DNA from 3 places in the Polaromonas sp. P2_G11 genome. Region 1 is predicted to be linked to each of the others. Evidence: predicted binding sites of a transcription regulator. Region 1 holds the regulator's gene; each other region holds the start of a gene.
The links. Region 1 encodes sigma-54, which starts transcription at its own class of promoters, with help from an activator protein. Its sites were predicted from a motif close to TGGCANGNAANCTGCTTT; they were not measured.
Positions count from the first base shown of each region.

Region 2: glnA (type I glutamate--ammonia ligase) is a predicted target of sigma-54. The motif match lies at 1,306-1,323, and genes of this name have one in related genera.
Region 3: glnK (P-II family nitrogen regulator) is a predicted target of sigma-54. The motif match lies at 1,419-1,436, and genes of this name have one in related genera.

Region 1 is NZ_JBFUFE010000004.1:573,009-576,283, reverse strand. Features, by position in the region: gene lptA (lipopolysaccharide transport periplasmic protein LptA) at 1-208, shown strand, start outside; gene lptB (LPS export ABC transporter ATP-binding protein) at 223-1,014, shown strand; gene AC1DWQ_RS16785 (RNA polymerase factor sigma-54) at 1,159-2,694, shown strand; gene AC1DWQ_RS16780 (THUMP domain-containing class I SAM-dependent RNA methyltransferase) at 2,737-3,275, shown strand, end outside.
Region 2 is NZ_JBFUFE010000001.1:142,350-145,624, forward strand. Features, by position in the region: gene glnA (type I glutamate--ammonia ligase) at 1-1,254, opposite strand, end outside; gene AC1DWQ_RS00740 (competence/damage-inducible protein A) at 1,482-2,306, opposite strand; gene AC1DWQ_RS00745 (EI24 domain-containing protein) at 2,331-3,257, opposite strand.
Region 3 is NZ_JBFUFE010000004.1:86,036-89,310, forward strand. Features, by position in the region: gene AC1DWQ_RS14630 (ammonium transporter) at 1-911, opposite strand, end outside; gene glnK (P-II family nitrogen regulator) at 944-1,282, opposite strand; gene AC1DWQ_RS14640 (YifB family Mg chelatase-like AAA ATPase) at 1,864-3,275, shown strand, end outside.

The DNA of each region.
Region 1 (3,275 bases):
CACCGGCAGCCTGATTGTTTACGACAACAACACCGACGTCTTCACCGTGGATGGGGGCGCGCAAAATCGTACGGCCAGCAACCCCACAGGACGGGTTCGCGCCATGCTGTCACCCCGCGCGACAGCCTCGGCCCCCGTCGCGGCGCCGCCCGCAGGCCCAGCCCCGGTTCTGCGCCCCAGCACGACGCTGGGCAATGAAAAGAACTAGAAAGACCTGCACAGATGGATGTGGTGACTGACACTTCAGCGGCCCCGGCCGCTCCTGCCCTGACCCCCAGCCGCCTTGTTGCGCAAGGTCTGCAAAAATCGTACGGCAGCCGCAAGGTGGTGCAGGACGTTTCGCTGTCCGTGCAAAAAGGCGAAGTCGTGGGCCTGCTGGGCCCCAACGGCGCGGGCAAAACGACCTCGTTCTACATGATCGTGGGCCTGGTGCGCGCCGATGCAGGCGAAATTTCCATCGACGGCGAGTCGGTCGAGCACATGCCGATTCACCTGCGTGCCCGCCTGGGCCTGAGCTACCTGCCGCAGGAAGCGTCGATTTTCCGCAAGCTCACGGTCGAAGAAAACGTGCGTGCCGTGCTGGAGCTGCAGCTCGACAAAACCGGAAAGCCGCTGGGGCGCGCAGACATCGAGTCGCGGCTCGACGCGCTGCTGCAGGATTTGCGGGTAGATCATTTGCGCAACTCACCGGCACCGGCGCTCTCGGGCGGCGAGCGCCGCCGGGTCGAAATCGCGCGGGCGCTGGCAACCCAGCCGCGCTTCATCCTGCTGGATGAGCCCTTTGCCGGTATCGACCCCATTGCCGTGATCGAAATCCAGCGCATCATCGGTTTCCTCAAATCGCGCGGCATCGGCGTGCTGATCACCGACCACAACGTGCGTGAAACACTGGGCATTTGCGACCACGCCTACATCATCAGCGACGGCCATGTGCTGGCGCAAGGCACACCGTCCGAGATCGTGAACAACGCCGATGTACGAAGAGTCTATCTCGGCGAACACTTCAAGATGTGAAGATGGTTCCCCCCTGTTGTCGCTCACTTCGTGTAGCTCCCTCTCCCCCTCTGGGGACGGCGCCTGCGGCCTGGCGAAGCCAGTTCCGCGGCCCCTGCTGGCCGAAGACATGTCGTTTTATCTTTCCGCACATTTGAAAATCCAGTGAAACAAGGCCTGTCACTCCGCGTCTCGCAGCATCTTGCGCTGACGCCCCAGCTGCAGCAGTCGATCCGGCTGTTGCAGCTGTCGACGCTTGAGTTGAGCCAGGAGGTCGAGCAGATGCTCGACGAAAACCCGTTTCTGGAAGTGTCGGAAGAGACGGCGGTGCGCGAAGAGTTTGGGCTGGAGCACATCAACACGCCGGTAAGCCAGGACAGCCGCGAGTTTGAATCTGCTACGGATTCGATAGCTGGCGGCGCAGACGAGACTGGCGCTACAGCCCCGAATGACGCAGAAGTCAGTGCGGAGCCCAAGCTCGAGGAAAGCTGGGAAGGCGATGGCACGGTAGAAACCACGCCCGACGACAGCGAGTGGGGAAGCGACGCACCGGCGCGCAAGAACAACAATGAAGAGAGCGAAGCCGAGGCCTCCGACCTCACGGGCAGCCATGAGTCGCTGCAGGACCACCTGCACCGGCAATCGCTGAGCTTGCGCCTGTCGGAGGAAGATCGCGCCGCGCTGCACTTCCTCATTGAATCGCTCAACGACGACGGCTACCTTGAAGACAGCCTGGCGTCGCTCGCGGCCGGTCTTGCAAGAGATGACATGGCGCAGGCGGAAGAGCTGGAGCAGCGTTTTGCGATGGCGCTCAAGCTGCTGCACCACATGGAGCCTGCCGGTGTCGGTGCGCGCAACCTGGCGGAATGCCTGAGCCTGCAACTGCTGGACTGCAAGGACTGCGAAGAAACCCGCGCAGCCATTGCCATGTGCAAGCAACCCATGGAGCTGCTGGCCAAGCGCGATGTCAAGCGCCTGTCGCACCTGTGTGGGTTCACCGAAGCCGCCATCAAGGGCGCCATCACGGTGATTGGCCGGCTCGACCCCAAGCCCGGGCGCCGCTTTGTGAACGTGGAGCGCAACCTGATCGTGCCCGACGTCATCGTCATCAAATCGGGCCGGGGCTTCAAGGTTTCGCTCAATGGCGACGTCATGCCGCGCCTTCGCGTGCACGACATTTATGCCAATGCCCTCAAGCAGCACAAAGGCCAGGGCGGCCAGGCGCTGCAGCAGCGCCTGCAGGAGGCCCGCTGGTTCATCAAGAACATCCAGCAGCGCTTTGACACCATCCTGCGCGTAAGCAGCGCGATTGTGGAACGGCAGAAAAACTTCTTCACGCACGGCGAACTCGCCATGCGGCCGCTGGTGCTGCGCGAAATCGCCGATGAACTGGGCCTGCATGAGTCCACCATCTCCCGCGTGACCACGGCCAAGTACATGGGCACCCCTTTCGGTACTTTCGAGCTCAAGTATTTCTTCGGTTCCGCACTCGGCACCGAAACCGGCGGCAATGCTTCCAGCACAGCGGTGCGCGCGCTCATCAAACAATTTGTCTCGTCAGAAAGCCTCAAGAAGCCGCTCAGCGACAACCAGATTTCCGAAATGCTCAAGGAGCAGGGCATTGAATGCGCCCGCCGCACCGTGGCCAAGTACCGCGAGGCGCTCCGCATCGCGCCCGCCAACCTGCGCAAATCACTCTAGCCGCCCAATCAGGCCGCGCTGCCCCGCCCCTCAAAGTCAGTCATGAATCAACTCCAACTCTTTTTACCGTGCGCCGCAGGCGTCGAAACCCTGCTGGCCACCGAGGTCAAGCGTGTCACCGGGATCGACGGCAAAGCCTGGCGCGCCGGCGTGCAGCTGCAGGCTTCGTGGCGCGACGCGTTGCAGCTCAACCTGCACAGCCGGCTGGCGCAGCGCGTGCTGATCGAGCTGCAGCACAACCAGTACCGCAGCGAACAAGACCTCTACAACGCAGCTGCCAACGTGGCCTGGGAAATCTGGTTCACGCCCAAGCAGACCTTCAAGGTCGAGATCACGGCCCAGCACAGCCCGCTGCAAAGCCTGAACTTCGCGGCGCTGAAGATCAAGGACGCGATCGCCGACCGCTTTCGCGCCAAGTTCGACGACGTGCGGCCCAGCGTCGACACGCGCTGGCCCGACGTGCGCGTCTACGTGCACCTGACGACGGACACCGTCACGGTCTACATCGACACCTCGGGCGAGCCGCTCTTCAAGCGCGGCTGGCGCGAAGACAAGGGTGATGCCCCGCTGAAGGAAACCCT
Region 2 (3,275 bases), on a different contig from region 1:
GTCCAGGCTGTGGCAAACGGTTGGCACTTTTGCATCTTCCTCGGGTGGCAGATGGTACAGATCCTTGGTGGCGGCTTCGCCTGGGTGGATCTTGTTTTCCACGCCGTCCAGGCCGGCCATCATCAGGGCCGAGAAGCCCAGGTAAGGGTTCATCAGTGGATCGGGGAAACGCGCTTCGATACGGCGGCCCTTTGGATTGGCAACGTAAGGAATGCGGATCGATGCCGAACGATTTTTAGCCGAGTAAGCCAGCTTGACCGGCGCCTCATAGCCAGGAACCAGACGCTTGTAGCTGTTGGTGCCTGGGTTGGTGATGGCGTTCAGGGCACGTGCGTGCTTGATGATGCCGCCGATGTAGTACAGGGCGAAATCAGACAGGCCTGCATAGCCGTCACCGGCAAACAGGTTTTTGCCGTCTTTCCAGATGGACTGGTGAACGTGCATGCCGGAGCCGTTGTCGCCGACAACAGGCTTGGGCATGAAGGTGGCGGTTTTGCCGTAGGCGTTGGCCACGTTCTGCACGACGTATTTCAGGACCTGGGTCCAGTCGGCGCGCTGAACCAGCGTGCTGAAACGGGTACCGATTTCGTTCTGGCCGGCGCCGGCCACTTCGTGGTGGAACACTTCGACGGGGATGCCCAGCGATTCGAGGATCAGGGCCATCTCGGCGCGCATGTCTTGCGTGCTGTCGACAGGAGGCACGGGAAAGTAGCCGCCCTTGACGGTAGGACGGTGGCCGCGATTGCCGCCTTCGAGCTTGGCGCCGGAGTTCCAGGGTGCTTCGTATTCTTCGATCTTGAAGAAGGTGCCCGACATGTCAGTGTTCCAGCGCACGTCGTCAAAGATGAAGAACTCTGGCTCAGGGCCGAAGTAAGCGGTGTCGCCCAGGCCGGAAGCCTTGAGGTAAGCCTCTGCGCGCTGCGCGATGGAGCGCGGGTCGCGGTCATAGGCCTTGCCGTCGGCGGGCTCGAGCACGTCACAGCTCATGAACAGAGTGGTTTCTTCAAAGAACGGATCGATGTTGGCCGTCTTTGGGTCAGGCATCAGTTGCATGTCGGAGGCTTCAATGCCCTTCCAGCCGGCAATTGAGGAGCCGTCGAATGCATGGCCCGACGTGAATTTGTCTTCGTCAAAGTGGGACACGGGCACGGTCACGTGCTGTTCTTTGCCCCGGGTATCGGTAAAACGGAAGTCAACAAACTTGACCTCGTTTTCCTTGACCATTTTCATGACGTCTGCGACGGTCTTTGCCATCAAAATCTCCTGTTGCTGGATGGGTGGTTGAAAAATCTATTCGGGCTGTCGAATGCACTTTTTGTGCCACAGACATTGGCGCTTCAGTTTCCCGCCAAGCCCCGGATTGTGCCGTGATCTGGCTTCAGTTCCAGCCTTTGGCAGGCTGAAAATGCAAAAAACACCGGCCGACAACGAATGCACCATGATCGTGCATTAACATGGGCGCACAAGATTGGTGCAAAAAATCAACGCACCAACTCAGGGCCAAACTTCAGGTCAAATTTGTGCAGCCCGGCCAGCATGGCCGGATAGGCCAAATTGACCGCCTCGGGCGCGCCTTTGACGCCCAGTTCAATATGGCGGCCATATTCCGGGTGATCCACGCTGGGCAGGCTAAACACTTTCACTCCCGCATGGGCCGCTTCAATATCGAGCATCAGGGGCGTGAGCATGGCCTCCATGGACCCAAAAATGATCACCGACTTCTCGGTGTAAGGCGATTTTTGGTGCAGGTGGGCGTACTGGTTGTCGAGCACCCATTCAATCATCGGCCAGGCCATCACCGGGAAGCCGGGAACGAAGTGAACCGCCCCCTGCCCCGCCCGGCAGGTAAAGCCCGGAATCTTGTTGTACGGATTCGGAATAATCTCCGCGCCGACCGGAAACACGCCCATGTTCAGGCGGTGGATGTTGTCGTCGCGGTCAGGCTCGTAGGGTGTCCCCTGCTCTTTCGCCACATCCGCCATGCGTTCGAGGATCAGTGTTTTGGCCGTGGGATGCAGCGCAAGGTCAACGCCCAACGCTCTGGCGGCGCACTGCCGGGTGTGGTCGTCAGGTGTGGCCCCTATACCGCCGCAGGAGAACACCACGTCGCCGTTCTCATGCGCCGCTGCGAACGCGCGTGCCAGCGTGGCCGTGATACGCGCCGGATCGTCGCCGACGTAGTCGGCATAGGCCAGCTGCAAGCCGCGCGCACCCAGCAGTTCGATGGCTTTCGGCAGGTGTTTGTCGGCTCGTTTGCCGGAAAGGATTTCGTCGCCGACGATGATGAGGCCGAATTGTGGGGTCATGTTCAGGCTTGCCAGGTAATGGGTTCAGGGTTGTGATTCGGGCTTGCCGCCCAGCGAACCGAAGCTGGGCGCCGGCCCGGGGAGGGCATCGGGGGCCAGCTCATTTGCTATCGATTCAATAGCTGCTTGCGCAAGCGGGTCGGGCGCCAGGGCATTATTTTTCTTGCGAAGTTGTTCCAGGGCCGACAGCGTGTAGTGCGCAAACCAGAGCGAGGAAAACGCAAACACCAGGGTGTAGATCCAGATGGCCACCGGCACCAGGATGGGCGCCATGGCTACAAACATCGCGCCCGAGGCCCACAGCAGGCTGGGTGCCGCGCCCAGGTAGCCGCTGAACACACCGATCGCCAGCAGCGGCAGGCGATGTTCCTTGAATATCTGGCGCCGCTCTTCACTGCTGGCGTGGTCCACCATGGCGTCATAAGACATGACGCGGTAAGTCAGCCAGCCCCAGATCAGCGGGGGCAACACCAGGATCAGCGGGGGAATCAGCCAAAGCGGAATCGAAACGACCAGCGCCACCACGGCCAGCAAGGTCGAGCCCAGCGACCAGAACAAACTGGTGAACAGTGAACCGCCCCGTTTGCGCTCCATCTGGGGAAAGCGCCGTTCAGCCACCAGGGCCACCATGGCCGGTGTCATGAGCAGTGCCACGAAGAGCAACGCCACGATCACAATCACGGGGATCGCCAGGAACAGCAACAACGCCGGAGCCAGCACCGTGCGCAGGTCGCTCAGGCCGAGGCCCTCAAGCCAGCGCACCAGCGTGCCGACAAGCTCATAGCTTCCGATCTGCGACCGGATAGCTTCCACGGCATCGTTCCAGAAAAAAAATCCCAGGCCGAGCGAGATCACCACCATGATGATCAGCGGCAGGACGGACAACGCAATGACCCGCGGGTGCAGGCAATACATCGCGGCGCGCCAGAAGGCGTCTAGGAGTTTGCTCATGACCGACAGGATAACGCA
Region 3 (3,275 bases), 490 kb from region 1:
CACAGCAATGCGGCGCCAACCATGGTCAACGTGAGGCTGTGAGGGGCCATGGCTTCCTTGCCGTAGCCGATACGCTTGCCTATGCAGAAGGCGCCTACCAGGCCGGCGACAGCGGCGTTGATGTGCACCACGGTACCGCCTGCAAAATCCAGGGCGCCCATTTGCCAGATATAACCGCCCTTGGCGCTCATGGCGTCGGCGACTTCCTTGCCGGTGTAGGCGTCAGGGCCCATCCAGAACCAGACCATGTGGGCAATAGGTGCATAGCTGAAGGTGAACCAGATCGCCATGAACAGCAGCACTGCGGAGAACTTGATGCGTTCGGCAAAGGCGCCAACGATCAGCGCGCAGGTGATGCCGGCAAAAGTGGCCTGGAAGGCTGCGAACACGATCTCGGGGATCACGACACCCTTGCTGAAGGTGGCGCCATTGGCAAAGGTGCCCGCGACGTTGTCCCAGATGCCCTTCATGAAGAGCCGGTCGAAGCCGCCGAAGAAGGCGTTGCCTTCGGTGAAAGCCAGGCTGTAGCCATAGATAAACCACAGCACGACGATCATCGAGAACGTCACCATGACCTGCATCAGGACGGACAGCATGTTCTTGCTGCGGACCAGACCGCCGTAGAACAGGGCCAGGCCAGGCACGGTCATCATGATGACCAGCAGCGTGGAAACCATCATCCAGGCGGTGTCGCCTTTGTTGGGAACGGGCGCAGCGGCAGCCGGTGCAGAGGCTGCAGCTGCAGCGGCGGGTGCTGTCGCTGCGGCAGGCGCGGCGGCGGAAGCAGCAGCTTCAGCCGGCTTGGCTTCTGCAGCGGAAGCGGCGGGTGCAGCTGCCGGGGCCTGCGCCATCACGGCGCCGGTCGTCAGCAGGCTCAGTCCCAGTACAAGGGAGGCAAGTAGTTTTTTCATGTCTATGTTCTCTTCGTTTTTTGGGGTAAGCCTTACAGCGCTTCCTTGCCGGTTTCACCGGTACGGATGCGCACGACCTGCTCGAGGTTGTAAACAAAAACCTTGCCGTCGCCGATCTTGCCGGTGCGGGCGGCGCCCTCAACCGCTTCAATCACGCGATCCACCAGATCGTCGGAGACTGCTGCTTCGATCTTGACCTTGGGCAGAAAATCGACGACATACTCTGCACCGCGGTACAGCTCGGTATGGCCTTTCTGGCGGCCGAAGCCTTTGACTTCAGTCACAGTAATGCCTTGCACGCCAATGCCGGAAAGCGCTTCACGCACTTCGTCCAGCTTGAACGGTTTAATGATGGCCGTTACGAGTTTCATTTTCAGGGTTCCTCCAGGGATGAATAGGGAAGCAGCATCGTCAAGCACCACCTCAGCCGGATTAAGGCTTTTGTACGAGTCATTGCTGATGGAGTCTCCGTAGAAGCTCCAAAGGTTGGCAACTTGCGTGGACTTCTTAGCAGGTAACGTGCCAAAGACGCTTTGCATGGATGACCGGCCCGCCCCTGAACTTCGAGCGAACCTCCGCGAATCGCGCCGGATACGATGCACCAATAAAGGGCAATCAAGCGCACAATTTTGGAGCATTAAGCTAAAAAGGCATCACCAAGCCTGTCTTTAGTGCACGGCGGTCTTCTGCAACGTTCGTTTCTGGGACGGCCAGCACCAGGAGATCGGCGGCAAGAATGCCACGGCGGATCCTGGTACTGACACAACCAGGCAAGTGCACGGGACGAAAGTGAGTGCCACTATCGGATGCAGCGGGGCACACCTTTCTGGTGAACCAGCGGGTGGCTTCTCTCGCTAGGCGATACTCGTCTTAGGTGAAGGTATGGTGCACCTGCAACCCGGGATGGCCTCGGGTTCAGTTGTGATGCCGCCTCTGAGGGAGGAAGTTTCGAATGAGCTTGTCTTTAGTGCATAGCCGCGCCTTGTTGGGCCTGGAAGCAAGGCCCGTGCAGGTGGAGGTGCATCTTGCCAACGGTTTGCCCAGCTTTACGCTGGTCGGGCTTGCGGAAACGGAAGTCAAGGAAGCGCGTGAACGCGTGCGCTCGGCCATCCAGAACGCCGGACTGGAATTTCCCGCCAATAAACGCATTACGGTCAATCTGGCACCCGCTGATCTTCCCAAGGATTCCGGCCGTTTCGATCTGCCCATCGCGCTCGGAATCCTGGCGGCCAGCGGCCAGATCGACGCCCGCAAACTGGAAGGCTATGAGTTCGCCGGCGAGTTGTCGCTGGGCGGCGACTTGCGTCCCATTCGGGGAGCGCTTGCCATGAGCCTCGCCCTGGCGCGCCCGGCACGGCTTGCCGCCGAGAAATTGCCGAAGCTGGTTCTGCCAGAGGCCAGTGCCCAGGAAGCAGCGTTGGTCCCCGGCGCCGAAATCTTTCAGGCGCACCATTTGCTCGATGTGGTGAGGCAATTTTTGCCGGGCGACACCCCGACTGAAGCAGGGGAAGGCTGGTCTCGCGTCAAGCCGATCGTGCCTTCGGGGCAGTCCCCATATCCTGATCTGGCCGACGTCAAAGGCCAGGCGGCGGCCCGGCGCGCCCTGGAAATTGCCGCGACCGGCGGGCACAGCGTACTGATGATGGGCGCCCCAGGCTCCGGAAAATCCATGCTGGCACAGCGCTTTGCAGGCCTGCTGCCGGCCATGACCACCGAAGAAGCACTGGAAAGCGCAGCGGTGGCGTCATTGGGCGGCCGGTTCACGCTGGACAAATGGGCGATACGCCCCACCTGCGCGCCGCACCACACGGCCAGCGCCGTTGCGCTTGTCGGTGGTGGTTCCCCGCCGCGGCCTGGTGAAATTTCCCTGGCGCACCGCGGCATCCTGTTTCTGGATGAACTCCCGGAGTTTCCGCGGGCAGCCCTGGAAGCCCTGCGTGAACCGCTGGAGTCCGGCACCATCACCATTTCGCGAGCCGCCCAGCGCGCCGAGTTCCCGGCGCGCTTTCAGCTGGTCGCAGCGATGAACCCTTGCCCCTGCGGTTACCTCGGCTCGAGCTTGCGGGCTTGCCGTTGTTCGCCCGAACAGGTGTCGCGTTACCAGGGCAAGCTCAGCGGCCCGCTGCTGGACCGCATCGACCTGCATGTTGAGGTGGGTGCGCTTGCAGCCGATGAACTGGTCAACGCGCCGCCGGGCGAAGCCACTGCCGTTATCAGGGCCCGGGTTGCCACGGCACGTGATCGTGCTATTGCCCGGCAGGGCACCACCAACCAGGCGCTGGAAGGCCAGGCCATTGATGCGCAATGCCAGCTCGATGACGCAGCCGCGAAATTCCTGAACACCGCAGCAGCGCGGTTGGGGTG